2 regions of the Desulfogranum marinum genome follow, and region 1 is predicted to be linked to the other one. Evidence: riboswitches for the same ligand, from Rfam matches in the RefSeq annotation. Region 1 holds a riboswitch; the other holds the start of a gene.
What was found. A riboswitch is a leader RNA that binds a small molecule or an ion and turns the genes downstream of it on or off. The one in region 1 is predicted to bind cobalamin.
Positions count from the first base shown of each region.

Region 1 (8,113 bases):
TGGGAAAAATCAATGACACCTGGCTGGTAACTCTTAATTCGAAAGAACGGCTTGTCTTGCAGCGTTTACCTGCTGCTGTATTTCCAGATCCCCAATGCGTTATGCACAACATACGCCTTATAACCAATTGCCTCCACGCATGGTCACAACAAGCAGAGGTTCACGTCCCCTTCCTTTCGCTGTATACCAATCCCGATGGCGAGGATCTCTTTATTGATCCCGATAAAAATGGCTGGCGCCTGCTCACCTATATTGAAGGCTCACGTACGGTTGAGGAACTGGAATCGACACAGCAGGCCTACCAGATTGGCCGTATGCTTGGCCGGTTTCACACGATCCTGGCCGATGTGGATCAGGATCGGCTGCAAGAGCCTTTACCAGGATTTCATGATACGCTTTCCTACCTGGAAAAATATGACCGGATCAGCCGACGCTCTGCCGTAAATACCCTTGAAGAAATTACCTGCATTCAATTTATTGGGCAGATGCGAGACATAGCCGCAACCTTTGCAGAAAGAACAGATACCCTCACCCGCCTGGTAATACACGGCGACCCCAAAGCGTCCAACTTTCTCTTTGCCGAAAATGACGACATTGTGATCAGTATTATCGACCTGGACACGGTGCAAGCCGGGCTTCTTCTCCATGATTTGGGCGATTGTCTGCGTTCCTGCTGCAACCGACAGGGAGAGGAACATGATAATCCAAAGGGAACAGTTTTTTCGGCTGATTATTTTGCAGCTATCCTTAAAGGATATGGTTCAGTAGCAGCATCACTGCTGGGTGATGCCGACCTCCAGCTCCTTTCGGATGCAGCCGGTCTGATAAGCTTTGAGCTCGGTATTCGCTTCTTTACCGACCACCTCTGTGGGAATAGATACTTTAAAACATCCAGAAAAAATCAAAACCTGGACCGGGCACTGATCCAATTTCACTTGGCAGACTCGATCATAAGGCAACAACCTTTGCTACAGACAATTGCGGCTGATATTTTCAGAACCAGCCCAATGAGGTAGTGAACGTAGAGGGGAAAATGTGTGTAGATTGATGATGGAGATCATTCTCATATCCTTCCTGCCATAGAGCATGACAGGAAGGAAAAGGATGTTACTTGCACTTCTCTTTACTGGGGTGACAGCAGGTACCTTTTAATCCCCGCACATCACTTTGGTGTTTTGCAATGGAAACAATGGTCTTCAAACGTTTTTCCATCTTGCCCGATACATCTTTCTTGAGCATTTTTTCTGCTTCTTCACATATTGCCTTAAAAGCCTTGTCTATTTTATCGCTAGGTAGCATAGAGTATCCTCTTCGTATAGATAGTAACTGTAGATCCTTAGTCATTTGATCTTCTTATGAAAATAGGAACCTATCAAAAAAAATCAAGGTGCCTCCCACCGTTTAGGAAAACACCTTGAAATAAAGAAAAGCCAACGCCCTCAAACGAGGTCTACTTTCAGCTGCTACTTCAACAAAATCCCTCTTTCTTTTGCAGCATCAGCAATATGATCGACAAAAAGCTGGGCAAACTTGTCGTTAGAACCAAGCCCTTCCATTACAGCCTCAACGTCGTAACCATCAGCATTGAGCATAGATTTCCAGGAATCGTCTTCCTCACCGGCCATATCGTTGGTAGCATGGTCACCGGCAACAATCATGAACGGCTTCAAGATAACTTTCTTGGTATCAGCATACTTTAAGTGGCTTGCAAAATCATCCAGGCTTGGGTGTCCTTCGACTACACCAACAAAAGTTGCAACATCAGGATAAGCTTTGCGCATTTTCTGCTGCACTTCGCTGTATATTCCGGTGGACCAATGCTCATTTCCATGACCCATGTAGACTAACATCGCTCCTTCTTTTTTGGCCATTTCCGCATCAGCAGCAAGGGTTGCAATAGCCGCATCCACATCTACATGATACTCATAACGATCTCCAGGCATACCAAGTGCGGGACGTCCCATCACGATAGTGTTAAACGGACGCCATTTATCTTTCATTGTCCGGATAGAAGCTATGGCATTGACGTACTGCATCAGGTCATGAGACTGCTCCATAAAGAACATATGGGTGGGCTGAACAATGATATTTGTATACCCTTCTTCACGCAGGTCGCCAAAGGTAGCAATGACATTTTCTACATAAAGTACTTCTTTTGGAATCCCCTGATCAAGCCATTTTTGCGCTTCCGCCTGCCGCTCTTTCCATACGGAGCGTATGATATTGGAAGTAAAGGTGACGCGGACCTCAGTCCCTGGGTACGCAGCTTTGACCTTATCCACAATATTGGTAATGGATTTAACCGCACTGGGAACAGTAGTACCAAAGCTGGCTACAATAATTGCGTTCTTACTTTCCTTCGGCTGGCTCATCCCACCAGAGGCGAATGCTGCGGTAACACACATTGACAACGCGAAAACGGCTGTTGTCACTACAATTTGCATGAACTTTTTCATCGAGAATGCTCCTTTTTTTATACGATCCATTTCAAAAAAAAATCCCCGAATCATTGTAAAAATGATTCGGGGATGCCCTTGTAAATCCACGTATCTCTATCAGTCGCCTTGTCCACAGGAAACGATCTTTTTTTCAGGTAGGTCTTCTGACTTTCGAATCTACCTACTCACTGCGCCTTCCCAACATGTATGTCAGTGGCATTGTGCAGCTTTCGTCCTCGATTACAGCGGCGGGCCCGTCTCCGAATTACACGGAATTCCCTTTTCATCCAATAAAGGAGCCTGAAAACAGGGAACAATCTACCGAACAAGAAATCAACATGTCAACAAAAAACGAAATAATATCTTATAATTCCAATTTCATACTTTACAAAAGTATTCCTTGTTACATGGATATAACAAAAAAATTAACCCTTGAGTCCAATGCTGTCTGCAACAAAATTGTGATGATAAGAATCAGCTCAAATAGCTACTCATAGGGCGTCCCACAGATTCTCCCGTTGAGATAAGCTACCTGGATCTTTGCCTACCTGCTGTAAATTACGCTTTTCCAAATATGAGGCACCTATAAGCAATTACAGGTCTTATCCTCAAGTTTCTCGTTTAATTAAAACGTTACCCAGCCGCTCTCTCAGCAAAATCAATTGCAATTAATAGACTGCCTTGGTACATCCCATAGCCAGTAAAGAAATGACTCTCCATTATTTTACATCGCAAATCCTTTTAGTGGGCCTGCTTACCAGGTACCAGAAAGACAACGTAAGCCATCATTTTGAAATAACTGAAGACCAGTTATCCCCTCTGAGGATTCTCTGCAATCAAGATTATTTTCGTACTCCATTTTCGAGAGGTTCTGAACAATCAGGGCATACGGAAGGATTGCATACTTTCCCATTTAACTTATCAGGAGATAAGAATGACACAGGCCAAAAGTGGTGATAACGTCACTATCCATTACACAGGCAAACTAGCAGACGGAACAATTTTCGACTCATCAGAAGGCAGAGAACCGCTCCCTTTCATCATAGGCAAGGGGCAGGTGATCGAAGGATTTGAGGAAGCCGTCATCGGTATGAAGCTGGGTGAAGCCAAAACGGTGACCATACCATCTGAAAAAGCATACGGGCCCCGTAATGAGCAAATGATTATTAATGTGCCCATCGACCAGGTACCACCAGATATAACCCCTGAAGTAGGAATGCAGCTCGAACTCATGAACGAGGCTAACCAGCCGGTAATAGTCCGTATCACTCAAATTACAGAAGAACACGTTTCCCTGGATGCAAATCCACCGCTTGCAGGAAAAGACCTCACTTTTGATATTGAACTGGTCACCATTAGTGGTTGATTGATATTCAACTCCAGGCAAAAATCCCATCCATAGCCAGGCGGGGAAAAGCCAGCGCTATTTCCCTGCCTGCCTGTCTTTCTCATTTTCGCTCACTCTCTGTGCTGTTTTGAGTAAACTCAAAGCATCCTTATTCTCCACCGCAAAAGAGGGCTATATGCATCTTCGGAGCTGCCTGAACGTACCTTGCCATCTGCGATTAAAAGACATATCATGTAGAAATGGTTGTAACCCAAAAACGATAATTTTAGCCTGAGGAGTAGCAAAATGCCTGGAAAAATCTTTTATCGTGAACGAATGAAAGTAAAAGAAGGGACCCAAACACCTCGATTCCGTATAGTTGCGGTCAGTGGAGTTGATCTTAAGGTATACGCTGATCATATTCGCAAAAAAGAATTGCAACAGATTGCAAAAGCTACCAAAGCGGAGTTAGTCGCCCTTGAGCGAGACAAAAACAAAAAATAAGACGACATTAGCGCATAAGGGGGAGAGAAAATTATGGCATTGGTGCGAGAAAAGGATGGCAAAAGACTGCATGTTGAAAGTCCACTTATGGGGGAAAGCCTGGTAAGCAATGAGTTTATCGGTAATCTCGATATTGCTCCTCAGGAAAAGTTATATCCGGATGTTCCTGTTGTGAAAATCGGCGGGCAATCCATTTGTGACCGCGGGGCAAAGGCACTGCCTGCAATACTGAAGGAAATTGTCAGCAATCGCGCTGATCACAAAATCCTGATCACCACCGGCGGGGGGACCAGGAGCCGTCACATCTACACCATCGGTCTTGAAATGGGAATGCCGACCGGCGTTATTGCCAAATTCGGCAGCATGGTTTCAGAACAAAATGCGCTGATGATAGCGACCCTGCTTTCGCCCTGGGGAGGCGTCAAAATTTCTCATTCTGATATTGTGAAACTACCTGCCTACTTTGCAGAAGGTATCATACCGGTAATGCATGGCATGCCTCCTTACGATTATTTCGCAATCAAGCCCAAAGTCGGCAGGATCCCCATTCACCGGACCGATGTCGGCCTGGTGATTCTTGCTGACCTAATCGGCTCGACCACAGTTCTTTTTATTAAAGATGAAAACGGGCTCTACACAGACGATCCGAAAAAAAATCCAGATGCGGAGTTCATAGCGGAAATAGGTGCCAAGGACTTGCTGGAAAAAAATCAGGACGACCTGGTCATCGAACGGCCCTGTCTTGACATTATTCAAAACTCAGAAGTCATTGAAAAAGTACAGATAATTAACGGGATGGTCCCCGGAAACATCACCAAAGCGCTTAACGGCGAACATGTTGGTACGTTTATTTATAAGCAATAACTATTAAGCTGCTGACCCCATACATCTAGAGGTAATTGGGACTAACATTACCCCGATTACCAGGATGTATGGTTACGTTATTCGTTTTTTTTGTTTCCCGTAAATGCAACCCCTCCCAGATAGATACCGCTCTCTGGTTTCGTTGTGACAGCGAGTTATTCCTTCCTGCTTGCGAAAATGTGGTCGTAAGCGTATAACACTCCAATATTTTTCCAAGGTACTTTTAAAGGCAGATAACTCTCTTTCTCATTTTACCGTTACCGTTGTCGATTTTCTTGACCACCGTTGGCTGGAACGAAATGAAGAGCATGCATAGTATAGGGCCTTTGATCGCAACCGAAACAGAGTAGTATCAATCAAGCCCCTCCAGCTAATTCAACTCTTTTACAAATAAACGGCATGACAACATCACCTTACACACTCACATCTACCTCCTCACAGTGTAATGCCCGCTGCGGAGAAGTCACCACCCTGCATGGTACCATTAAAACACCGGTCTTTATGCCCGTCGGTACGCAGGCAACGGTTAAGGCGGTTACTCCAGAAGACCTTTCGCAGTTGGGTGCCCAGATTATTCTCGGTAACACCTATCACCTTTTTATTCGTCCGGGCCATGAACTTGTTCGCCGGTTTGGCGGGCTCCACAACTTCATGAACTGGCAAGGACCGATACTGACGGACTCTGGAGGATTTCAGATCTTCAGCCTCCAGGATCTGGCAAAAATAACAGAGGAGGGGGCGGCGTTCAGATCACATCTGGATGGGAAAAAGCTCTTCCTCAGTCCGGAAGATGCTGTCCATGTGCAGGAGGCGCTGGGCTCCGATATTATGATGGCACTCGACACCTGTATTCCCTACCCTGCCGGCAGAGATCAAGCCGCAGAGGCAACAGCGCTCACTACCCGCTGGGCAAAAAGATGCAAGCAGGCCCAGTCAGCAACAGGACAGCATCTCTTTGGCATCATTCAGGGCGGCATGTATTCCGATATGCGACTGGAAGCCATAGAGCAATTGGTGGACATAGGTTTCCCCGGCTACGCTCTTGGCGGTTTGTCTGTTGGAGAACCCAAGGAATTGATGTACGAAATGCTTTCCGCTACGGTTTCCCATATGCCTGCTGCTCACCCCAAGTATCTGATGGGAGTTGGCACTCCTGAAGATCTTGTTGAAGGTGTCTTCCATGGCATTGACATGTTCGATTGTGTCATGCCGACACGCAATGCCCGTAATGGAATGCTCTTTACTTCGCAGGGGAGACTTGTTATAAAAAATGCTTGTTTTCGAGATGACCAACGGCCCCTGGATGAAACGTGCAGTTGCTATACCTGTAGAAATTATTCCAGGGCATACCTAAGACATCTCTTTCAGTGTCGTGAAATTTTGGCATATCAACTGAATAGTATCCACAACTTACATTACTATTGTTCATTGATGGCAACCATGAGGGAGGCCATAGCCAACGACACTTTTATGACATTTCGTACCGAGTTCTATCAACAGCGGGATGTGCCCGCACCCTACTGACATAATTCTTATTTGGAGGTTTTTTCCCATGACCGGAATTGCACACGCAGCTGGTGCTTCGCCCTTGGGAGGCGGCGCCGGAGGTATAGCTTCTTTTGTACCGCTTATTCTTATCTTTGTTGTTTTTTATTTCTTATTGATTCGCCCACAGCAGAAAAAAGCGAAAGAACATCAGCAGTACCTGGCCAATCTGAAAAAAGGTGCCAAGGTCGTTACTGGTGGAGGTATCCATGGACAAATTACCGGTCTTACCGATACCGTAGTTACTCTTGAAATAGCTGATAACGTACGTATCAAAGTTAACCGTGGCTCTATAATGGGTGCTGCTGCTGATGCGGAAAAATTGGCGGCACCGGCAAAAGGTGGTGGTTGAGGAATTGGCGGCAAGTGCTGATTTTCATCGTGCATGAAAATTTTCTCTTTTCCCACGTTGAATAAAACGGCTTCAGGAGACCATCCTCAAGCCGTTTTTCATTTCTCTTGATCTGACCTGATCTGTATTATTGTGGAACGTGTTATATACAGAGGCAACACTGGTAGTCACCCGATTGAGGTTATGGATGAAGGATCACTCCGCAGTTTGCGCTTCGGAGCCGAAGAACGGCAAAGCTGCATCGATCTTGATGCCCCCCATGAACTGCAACTAGCCTACACCCGATGGATGATGACAGCGCTGTTGTTGCATCCCGATCCAAAAAAATTCCTGTTGTGCGGATTAGGGGGCGGCTCGATCGCCCACTTTCTGCTCCATCACCACCCGGATGCCTTTCTTGATATTATAGAAAAAGAGGAAAAGGTCATTCATGTTGCAAAAAAATTCTTTCATCTCCCCCATGCGAACGGGCTTCATCTCTACAAAAATGATGTAATTGACTTTCTGTGTTCCCCCTCCACGCTCAGGATTAGGTACCAGATCGCCTTCATTGACATCTTCGGTCCCCGTTCCATGTCCCCCCCGCTTTTTATACCTGATTTTTACCGCAGTATACTCGACAGGCTTGAGCCAAACGGTGTTATGGCGGTTAATTTATGGAATGGTGACAAGCATCTCTATGGCATGGCCTGCCAGGCAATACGAGAAAGCTGCAATAACCAAATGTTGGAAATGGCTGTCAAAAAAAGGAGCAATGCTATCCTGCTTGCCTTTCCAGAAGAACTGCCCAAAAAAACGCTCCGCAAAGCCCGCAAACACGTTGCTCACCACCAGCAACATTATGACCTGCCTTTTCATCGTTATTTAAAAAAAATACGCCGGACCAACAAAATCACTCTTTTTGCGTAACCCGAAGGGAGAACTTTTTGATTGAAAATTGAAAACAGACTGTTAATTGGAGAATTACTCTTTAAGCTATAATATCAATTAATTGAGTTTAAAATCAAAAAGTTTATCCGAGATTCGGGTTAAGGGGAGAATAACCAGTTGCAACCTGCTCGTTGTTTACCTTGCACCCCTGGT
Region 1 is NZ_CAXXRO010000004.1:401,431-409,543, forward strand. Features, by position in the region: gene ACHZCY_RS10625 (phosphotransferase enzyme family protein) at 1-1,016, shown strand, start outside; gene ACHZCY_RS10630 (hypothetical protein) at 1,108-1,299, opposite strand; gene ACHZCY_RS10635 (sirohydrochlorin cobaltochelatase) at 1,464-2,456, opposite strand; cobalamin riboswitch at 2,576-2,757, opposite strand; gene ACHZCY_RS10640 (FKBP-type peptidyl-prolyl cis-trans isomerase) at 3,373-3,804, shown strand; gene ACHZCY_RS10645 (hypothetical protein) at 4,072-4,269, shown strand; gene ACHZCY_RS10650 (amino acid kinase family protein) at 4,303-5,133, shown strand; gene tgt (tRNA guanosine(34) transglycosylase Tgt) at 5,533-6,657, shown strand; gene yajC (preprotein translocase subunit YajC) at 6,686-7,030, shown strand; gene ACHZCY_RS10665 (spermine/spermidine synthase domain-containing protein) at 7,214-7,939, shown strand; gene mnmL (tRNA modification radical SAM protein MnmL/YtqA) at 8,043-8,113, opposite strand, start outside.

Region 2 (8,113 bases), 1.3 Mb from region 1:
TCTTGGGATCAAAAGTCTTTATAATTCTTGCCCAAAGAACACGGGCAGCCCGCATTTTGGCAATTTCCATAAAGTAGTTCATGCCTTGGGCCCAGAAAAAGGAGAGCCGTGGAGCAAAGGTGTCGATATCCATACCCGCATTTACACCAGCACGGGCATAGTCCCAGCCATCGGCGAGGGTATAGGCCATTTCAATGTCTGAAGTCGCACCGGCTTCCTCCATATGATACCCTGAAATACTGATACTGTTGTATTTCGGCATGTTTTCGGAAGTGTAGGCAAAGATGTCGGAGATGATCTTCATCGAGTTTGCCGGCGGATAAATATAGGTGTTACGAACCATATATTCCTTGAGAATATCGTTTTGGATGGTTCCGCCTAACTGACTCTGTTTAACCCCCTGTTCCTCTGCAGCGACGATATAAAAGGCCATGATTGGCAGTACTGCGCCGTTCATGGTCATGGAAACCGTCATTTCATCGAGAGGAATACCGGCAAAGAGGATGTTCATGTCCAGGATGGAGTCAACCGCAACCCCAGCCTTACCAACATCACCTACAACCCTTTCATGGTCAGAGTCGTACCCACGGTGGGTAGCAAGGTCAAAGGCAATGGAAAGACCTTTCTGTCCAGCTGCCAAATTACGACGGTAAAAAGCATTACTTTCTTCAGCTGTGGAGAAACCGGCATACTGGCGAACCGTCCATGGTCGCATGACAAACATGGTCGCATATGGTCCGCGAAGGTAAGGGGCAATGCCAGCCATATAGGAAAGATGGTCAAGCCCTTGGTAGTCGTCGCGCCTGTACATAGGTTTGACATCTATTTGTTCCACTGTTTTCCAAACCAGGTCTTCAGCAGACATGCCTGTTTCTTTTTGAATGGCTGCCGCCCATGTGGAATAATCCATGCGCGACTTGGTCGGATCAAAGGCTATATTTGTAAAATTAGGATTGCTCATGCTGTCACCCCCAAATGTTTTTGCACTTTGCCTAAAAGTTCCAGAGCGTTTGAACGTATATGCAGGAATTCATCGACACCGGCCTCTTTGAAGGATTCTATATGATCTTGAGGGTATCCTGCTAAGATGATAAGGGTGCCCGGCTGGGCAGATTTTATCTTGCTCACTAAAGGTGGTACTACCTCAGGGTAGTCAGTATCTGTAGAACAAATAACCACCGCTTTAGCTCCTGAATCCAGAGTTGCTTCGGCTGCTTCATCAACTGAACCAAAACCATCGTTGCCGATTGTTTCAAAGGCTCCGACATTGAAAAATGCTGTGGAGAAATCCGCACGGGCTTTGTGTTGTGGGATAGGGCCCATGTTAGCTAGAAAAAGCTTGGGAGTCGCACCTGTTTGGGCGGTATAGGCTTCTGTTGCACGACGGAGCTGTTCAAACGGTTCAGGACCACGGTGGATATTGAGCGGGGTAACCGTTTCCGTGGTTGTAGTTTCACCACGGAGAGCCTGGAATAGATCTCCAAGAGTTGCACCGGCTGATGCTGCGGCTATGGCCTTTTCAACAGTGTCGGCAGTAACGTTCTTTTTGCTTGCAGCTACTTGTGCCAAGGCTGCGTCACGAGCTGCTTGATCTGCTTGACCTTCATATTGGATAACCTGTTCAACTCGGTCAGCCTGAAATGCAAAAGCATCGAGCTCATCAGTTGATTCAGGCTTTTCCAAGAGGTTAGGGTACATATTTGTACCAACAAAGCGATCTTTCCGGATAGCAATATTTTTGGCACGTTGAGCAGCAATTTCAGCAACTTGCTGCTGAGGAGTTCCTGCTTTCAGGAAGGTAAACATGCCGCCCTGCTTTTCTATTTCCTGGAACTGTTCCCAGGCTTTTTTTGCTATCTCTCCGGTGATAGTTTCGACATACCAGCAACCACCGGCTGGATCGACCACTTTATCAAAATGACCCTCATCCCTGAGGACGATGTGGACATTTCGTGCAATACGTCTGGAAAATTCGTTGGGTTGTCTGAATATTTCGTCAAAAGGACTGACATGCATGGAATCCACTCCGCCTGCCACTCCGGAAAAAGCCTCGGTGGATACTCGGAGCATGTTAACCCATGGGTCAACATGGGTTTTGTTCCAGGTTGAGGTGCGGGCATGGATTCTCATTTTTCTGGACTCTTCGTTGCCACCGAAAGATTCCACTATTTGGCACCAGACCATTCTTGTTGCACGAAATTTGGCAATCTCCATGAAGAAATCAGCACCAATGGAAAAGGCGAACATGATTCTGGGTGCTATTTCATCGATGGTGAGTCCTCGTTCCTGCATGGCTCGGACGTACTCAACAGCCGTTGCCATAGCATAGGCCACTTCCTGTACAGCATTGCCGCCACTACGCTGATAAGGGTCAACATGAACAGCAATAGTTTGTAACTCGGGAGCATTGGCCAGGCCCCAATGGGTTACTTGTGCCATTTCATCATAGGCTTGGGAAAGTGGAAGAGGTAGCGATCCCTGCACAGCAAGATAACTTAACGGATCAACAGCAATACAGCCTGTGAGCTTTTGTGGATTCGTACCCTGTTTTTTCAGATGTGCTGCCAGCAACGCGGTCATCCCGACTCCTGAAAATCCACAGTGCAGTTGCATCGGTATAGCAGTGAAATCAATGTCCTTGAAAGCCTTTTCAAAATCTGCCATCGTAGCAATAGAAAGCCCATCTTTGCCCACATCTTCAGCAGCAGCCTTGTCTGGATTGATTCCTTTGCAGGTGGCATTGTCAAAGATTACATTGAGTGCATTCTGCCCGCGACCGAGGTCGTTAAGGGCTGCTGCGTTAAATTCTTCAGGGTCTGAGTCGGTAATTTCCTGGGCAATCTCCCAGGGATTGACAACGCTTGCTGATGCAGAGGTCCCACGCACATACGGTAATTGCCCGGGTAAGGTGTTTACAAAATCGAGTTTGTCCAAGTCATGCTGGAAATACATCGGTTGGATATCAATCCCTTCGTAGGTCTTTTTTACCAGTACCTTATCAAATGGTTTACCCTTGAGCTGTTTATCAACCGCCTCTAGCCAGTCCGCATGGGTGTGAGCAGGAAAAGCCTGTAAGATATCTAAAGCCTCACTCATTTCTATCTCCTATTCCATTGTTGGATGGTTCGAAAAAAAACAAAAAAAAATCCCCCAGCTCTTTAAAAAAGAGCTGGGGGATTGCGCCCAGTTTACTTCATCACCCCAAATAAACTGCTACATGCTTCAACAGTTTACATCATGCAAATACGGTTTCCTCGCCGTTTGCCCTGATAGAAAAGTCAATGGTAGGTCTTCTGGCTTCCGGATCATCCTACTCGCTACGTCTTCCCAACCATAAACGGCCAGTGACATTCTGCAGCTTTCGTCCTCGGTTACAGCGGCGGGACCACAACGGATTTGCACCGTTTTCCCTTTTAAGCCCGATGGTTACATCAAGCACCAATACTTTGTATGTATGCTATGTTTCTTAGATTAAATTTTAAGAGGTGTCAAGTAAGTTCGATTAACTGGAAATAATAGTTGTAATATGATGTGTTGAGATTGAGTTTAATACAGGGTGATTATTGAGACAAACCAACAGGTATTTAATATTATTTCTTTTGTTTCTAAAAGTTATCATGGAAGCACAACTGCCAATATTTTGTGTTGACAAATTCGAGTGGCTCTATTTAGAGTGCACTTCTACCTGGTGCTTCTCATAGGGAGGAGCGGTAAGAGGGAATCCGGTTTAAATCCGGAACTGTCCCGCAGCGGTGAATGGAAACGACCGCCGTCATTGAGCACTGATTCGTGTAAGGATTGGGAAGCGACGGCCAGTAGGGACGTAGAATGATGTCCATGAGTCCGAAGACCTGCCAGGTTTATTCATGCTTGCCAATCTGGTGCAAGCGGACCTTCGCGGAAAGGAGACAAACATGTATGATGGTTCCCCGGCAGCGGCAGCTGTCTCCCCTGAGCTGTTTTTCCAACATATCCGTAAACGCAACGGTATCGTAACCCCCTTTCAGGCCGAGAAAATTACTGGCGCCATTTTAAAAGCCGCCCAGGCAACTGGCGAATTCGATCAACCGGAAGCACGAAGGTTGACTGTTTGGGTACTAGGACTTGCAAAGGCATTGGTAGAAAACGAAATTCCCGAAGTCGAGTCCATTCAGGATCTGGTGGAAGAGGTCCTGTTAAGTTCTCCTCATAAAAAAACCGCAAAAGCGTATATTTTATATCGGGAGCAGCGTAGCCTGGCCCGTAAGCTGGCAGAAGAGGCAGATGTAAGAATTATTGATCAGTATCTGGAGCGATTAGACTGGAAAATAGAGGAAAACTCGAATATGAGCTATTCTCTTCAGGGGTTGAATCACTATATTTCCAGTGAAATCAGTAAAACATACTGGCTCAATGCCATCTATCCGCCGGAGGTGCGTGCAGCGCATGAAGCAGGCGATCTCCATTTGCATGACCTCAGTCTGTTGTCAACCTACTGTGTAGGATGGGATTTGCAGGACCTGCTGCGTCAGGGATTTTGCGGAGTAAGCGGCAAGGCCGTGTCGATGCCAGCCAGGCATTTTCGTTCAGCGCTTGGACAGGTAGTAAACTTTTTCTATACTCTACAGGGAGAGGCAGCCGGTGCGCAGGCCTTTTCCAGCTTTGATACTCTGTTGGCTCCCTTTGTCCGTTACGATGGCCTTGAGTTCGCTGATGTTAAACAGGCCATTCAGGAGTTCGTTTTTAACCTGAATGTCCCCACCAGGGTCGGTTTTCAAACACCATTTACGAATTTGACCATGGACCTGCAGCCTCCAGCAACCATTGCTGACCAGCCGGTTATTATCGGCGGAGTGCTTCAGGAGGCAACGTATGGTGATTTCCAGGCGGAAATGACCATGATTAACCAGGCCTTTCTGGAGGTAATGGGGGAGGGGGATGCCCAGGGGCGGGTGTTTACCTTTCCCATTCCCACCTACAATATTGCCGCTGATTTTGATTGGGACAACAGGGAGCTCGATGTTTTATGGGAGACAACGGCAAAATATGGGATTCCCTATTTTGCCAATTATGTAAATTCAGATCTTTCCCCGGAAGATGCCCGTTCCATGTGCTGCCGGCTACGGCTCGACACTCGCGAGTTAGCCAAGCGTGGTGGTGGCCTATTTGGTGCCAATCCTCTGACCGGTAGTATTGGCGTGGTAACGATCAATCTGACGGCGCTTGGCTACCAGGCAACCTGGGAAGGTGACTTCTTCACTCGACTCGATCGTCTGCTGGATATTGCCAAGACAAGCCTTGAGGTAAAGCGAAAGGTTCTGGAAGATTTCACCAGTAAGGGATTGTACCCTTATACTCGTTTTTATTTGCGACAGGTACATGAACAGTCTTCCTCATACTGGAGCAATCATTTTTCCACCATTGGTATTATCGGCGGCAACGAGGCATGTCTCAACCTGTTTCAGCAGGATATTGGTACAGATAAAGGAAGAGCATTTGCAGAGCGGGTGCTTGACCATATACGCGATCGTTTGGTCGCTTTCCAGGAAGAGACTGGTAACTTGTATAACCTTGAAGCCACTCCGGCTGAAGGTACTGGTTACCGGCTGGCCAGAATCGATCAAAAGCGATTTCCCAACATGCGATGTACTCTTACCGATGAAACCGATGAGGTGCCACTGTATACCAACTCAACCCAATTGCCGATAAACTATAGTGAAGATGTATTCCAGGTGTTTGACCTTCAAGACACACTACAGACAAAGTATACTGGTGGGACTGTGCTCCATGTTTTCCTCGGAGAAGCTGTGGCGGACAAGGAGGCATTAAAAACATTTGTTCGTACTGTTTGCTCCAGGTACCAGCTTCCTTACTTTACTATCTCTCCCTCTTTTTCTATCTGTCCTACCCATGGCTACCTGAATGGTGAGCAGGAAAAGTGTGAACACTGCGGAGAAAAAACAGAGATTTATTCAAGGGTGGTTGGCTATATGCGACCCATTGGTCAGTGGAATAAAGGCAAACGTGCTGAATTCGGCAAAAGACGTCATTTCCACGTGGAGGCGCAGCCATGTTGATAGGTGGTTTTCAGTCGTTTACCCTCAGCGATTATCCTGGGAAGCCGGCAGCAATAATTTTTACCCGGGGATGTAATTTTAAATGTCCCTACTGCCATAATCAGCATTTATTAAGGATGTCCGAACAACACTCCCCCTCTATGGAAGAAGGTGTCCTTGGTTTTATGGAAAAGTCTACTGGAATGCTCGAAGGACTGGTCGTAACGGGTGGAGAACCTACTCTGCAACCGGATTTAATGCGCTTTGTGTCGGCAATAAAAGCACTGGGATTTGCGGTGAAGCTGGACACCAATGGAAGCAATCCGCAATGTTTGCGGGAACTGTTGGACAACAACTTAATCGACTATGTTGCTATGGATGTGAAAGCACCTTTTAGTAAATATAGCCAATTGTGTGGTATTGCCGTTGATACAGAAGCTATACGTGAATCCGTCGATGTTATCGTTTCGAGTGGTAAGGATCACCATTTCAGAACCACAGTCTACCCCGCATTGCTTGGTGAAGAAGATATCCAGGAGATTACCTCGTCTATTCCAGAGACTTCGCGTTATGTAATCCAAAAGTATAGACCGGTGCCTGAAGCAGCGTAAAGAATTGGAAACAATATAGGCTAACCTTTGGGTACCACAGGTTAGCCTATGTACGCACACTCAATCGGAGTTTGTTCCGTTTACAACAAGATCGTCACTGTTAGTTTTCTACAGCAACAAGAGAAAGGGAAAGAGATTTTTCCAGTGCCTGAATCTTGTCCAATGTTTCTTGTTCAACCAGCGCCGGCTTAATGTCTTTGCAGGAGAAAGAAAGCAGAGGCTTACCAATTTCTTTTTCAAGTTTTTGAATTGCATTCAGGGCGTCATTGTTTAATTCTGAGTAGCTACAAAGCATGATATTCTCCGGTTGGGTTTGGCAGATAAGATTTTATTCTACGCTTACATTATTTACACATGGAGACAATAATGCAACGGGAAGAAATCTGGAGTGGAGTGGGAGGTAAAAACTACTGATTTGTGATTGAGCGGAGATAAGTACGAAGGTTTATCTTGCTGTGTGTGAGATTAAGCTTTTTACGGATATTTTTTCGATGAAATTCAATTGCATCAACGGAGCACCCTTGGATACTTGCTATTTCTTTGGTTGTGCGTCCGTCGCGGATTAATGTTGCTATCTGTACCTCACTGGGCGTTAACTGCAATTGAAGGGCGGAAAAATGTGCAACTAAAGGAGAGATAATTTTTTCCAGGCTGGAACGGATAACTTCTGTCCACATATGTTGTTGCTGGTTTAAAGGGCTGGATTGTAACATTTTCAAGTAGGGGAAGAGCTGTTCCTTGATGTTGCATACCAAATTGTTTTCCATTTCCTCCTTATCTTTGTCTCTTTGGTTTAACAGTACTTTTAGGGCTATATTGGTTTCTTCCAAGTGCTCTTTTTGAATTTCAAGCTCTTTTTCCCGATTTTTTAATGCTTCTTTTTGCTGCACAAGTTTTTTTTCCATGAGTTTCAGGGCTGTAATATTTTCATGGCTGACAACAATGCGGAGTTCATCCTCGAATCGGAGTCGGGTTGCGCGCATATAAAACCACCGTTCTTCTTCGGGCGAATGGCAGGGATATTCAATAACGAACTCGTCAATACTGCCATTTATCAATGCCGTAATACCCAAAAATACTCTGTCAGCTTCCTTGGAAGAGGTTCCAAAAGATGAACTGCATACCTGCAAATAGTTTATCCCGGTCATGTCGGGTCGCATTTTCAGGTCATTGCTTTGCGCAAATTTTTTCCAGGCCGCATTGGTGTCGAGAATTTTTCCTTTCATATCCAGGATAGCGACGTGGGCGGAAAGGGAATCGAGAACGTTGCGGGCAAATTCAGCGCTTACTAGTGGGTCAGGTTTGCTGTTCATGAAGACAATTCGTAGAGGTTGGGATGGCGATAGTATTTTTTTTAAGGGTATCATAGCGGTCGCATGAGCCCAAGATAAGCACTCTGAGTGTGAAGATAATATACTCTGATATATGATGCCTCCCTCTTCACAAAGTATACGCCTGATAGGGCGT
Region 2 is NZ_CAXXRO010000004.1:1,665,743-1,673,855, forward strand. Features, by position in the region: gene scpA (methylmalonyl-CoA mutase) at 1-961, opposite strand, end outside; gene ACHZCY_RS16095 (methylmalonyl-CoA mutase family protein) at 958-3,096, opposite strand; cobalamin riboswitch at 3,267-3,458, opposite strand; cobalamin riboswitch at 3,670-3,873, shown strand; gene ACHZCY_RS16100 (ribonucleoside triphosphate reductase) at 3,915-6,056, shown strand; gene ACHZCY_RS16105 (anaerobic ribonucleoside-triphosphate reductase activating protein) at 6,050-6,646, shown strand; gene ACHZCY_RS16110 (hypothetical protein) at 6,747-6,941, opposite strand; gene ACHZCY_RS16115 (LuxR C-terminal-related transcriptional regulator) at 7,054-7,959, opposite strand; gene ACHZCY_RS16120 (energy transducer TonB) at 8,113-8,113, opposite strand, start outside.
Region 2: another riboswitch for cobalamin. It lies ahead of ACHZCY_RS16095 (methylmalonyl-CoA mutase family protein); the one in region 1 lies ahead of ACHZCY_RS10635 (sirohydrochlorin cobaltochelatase).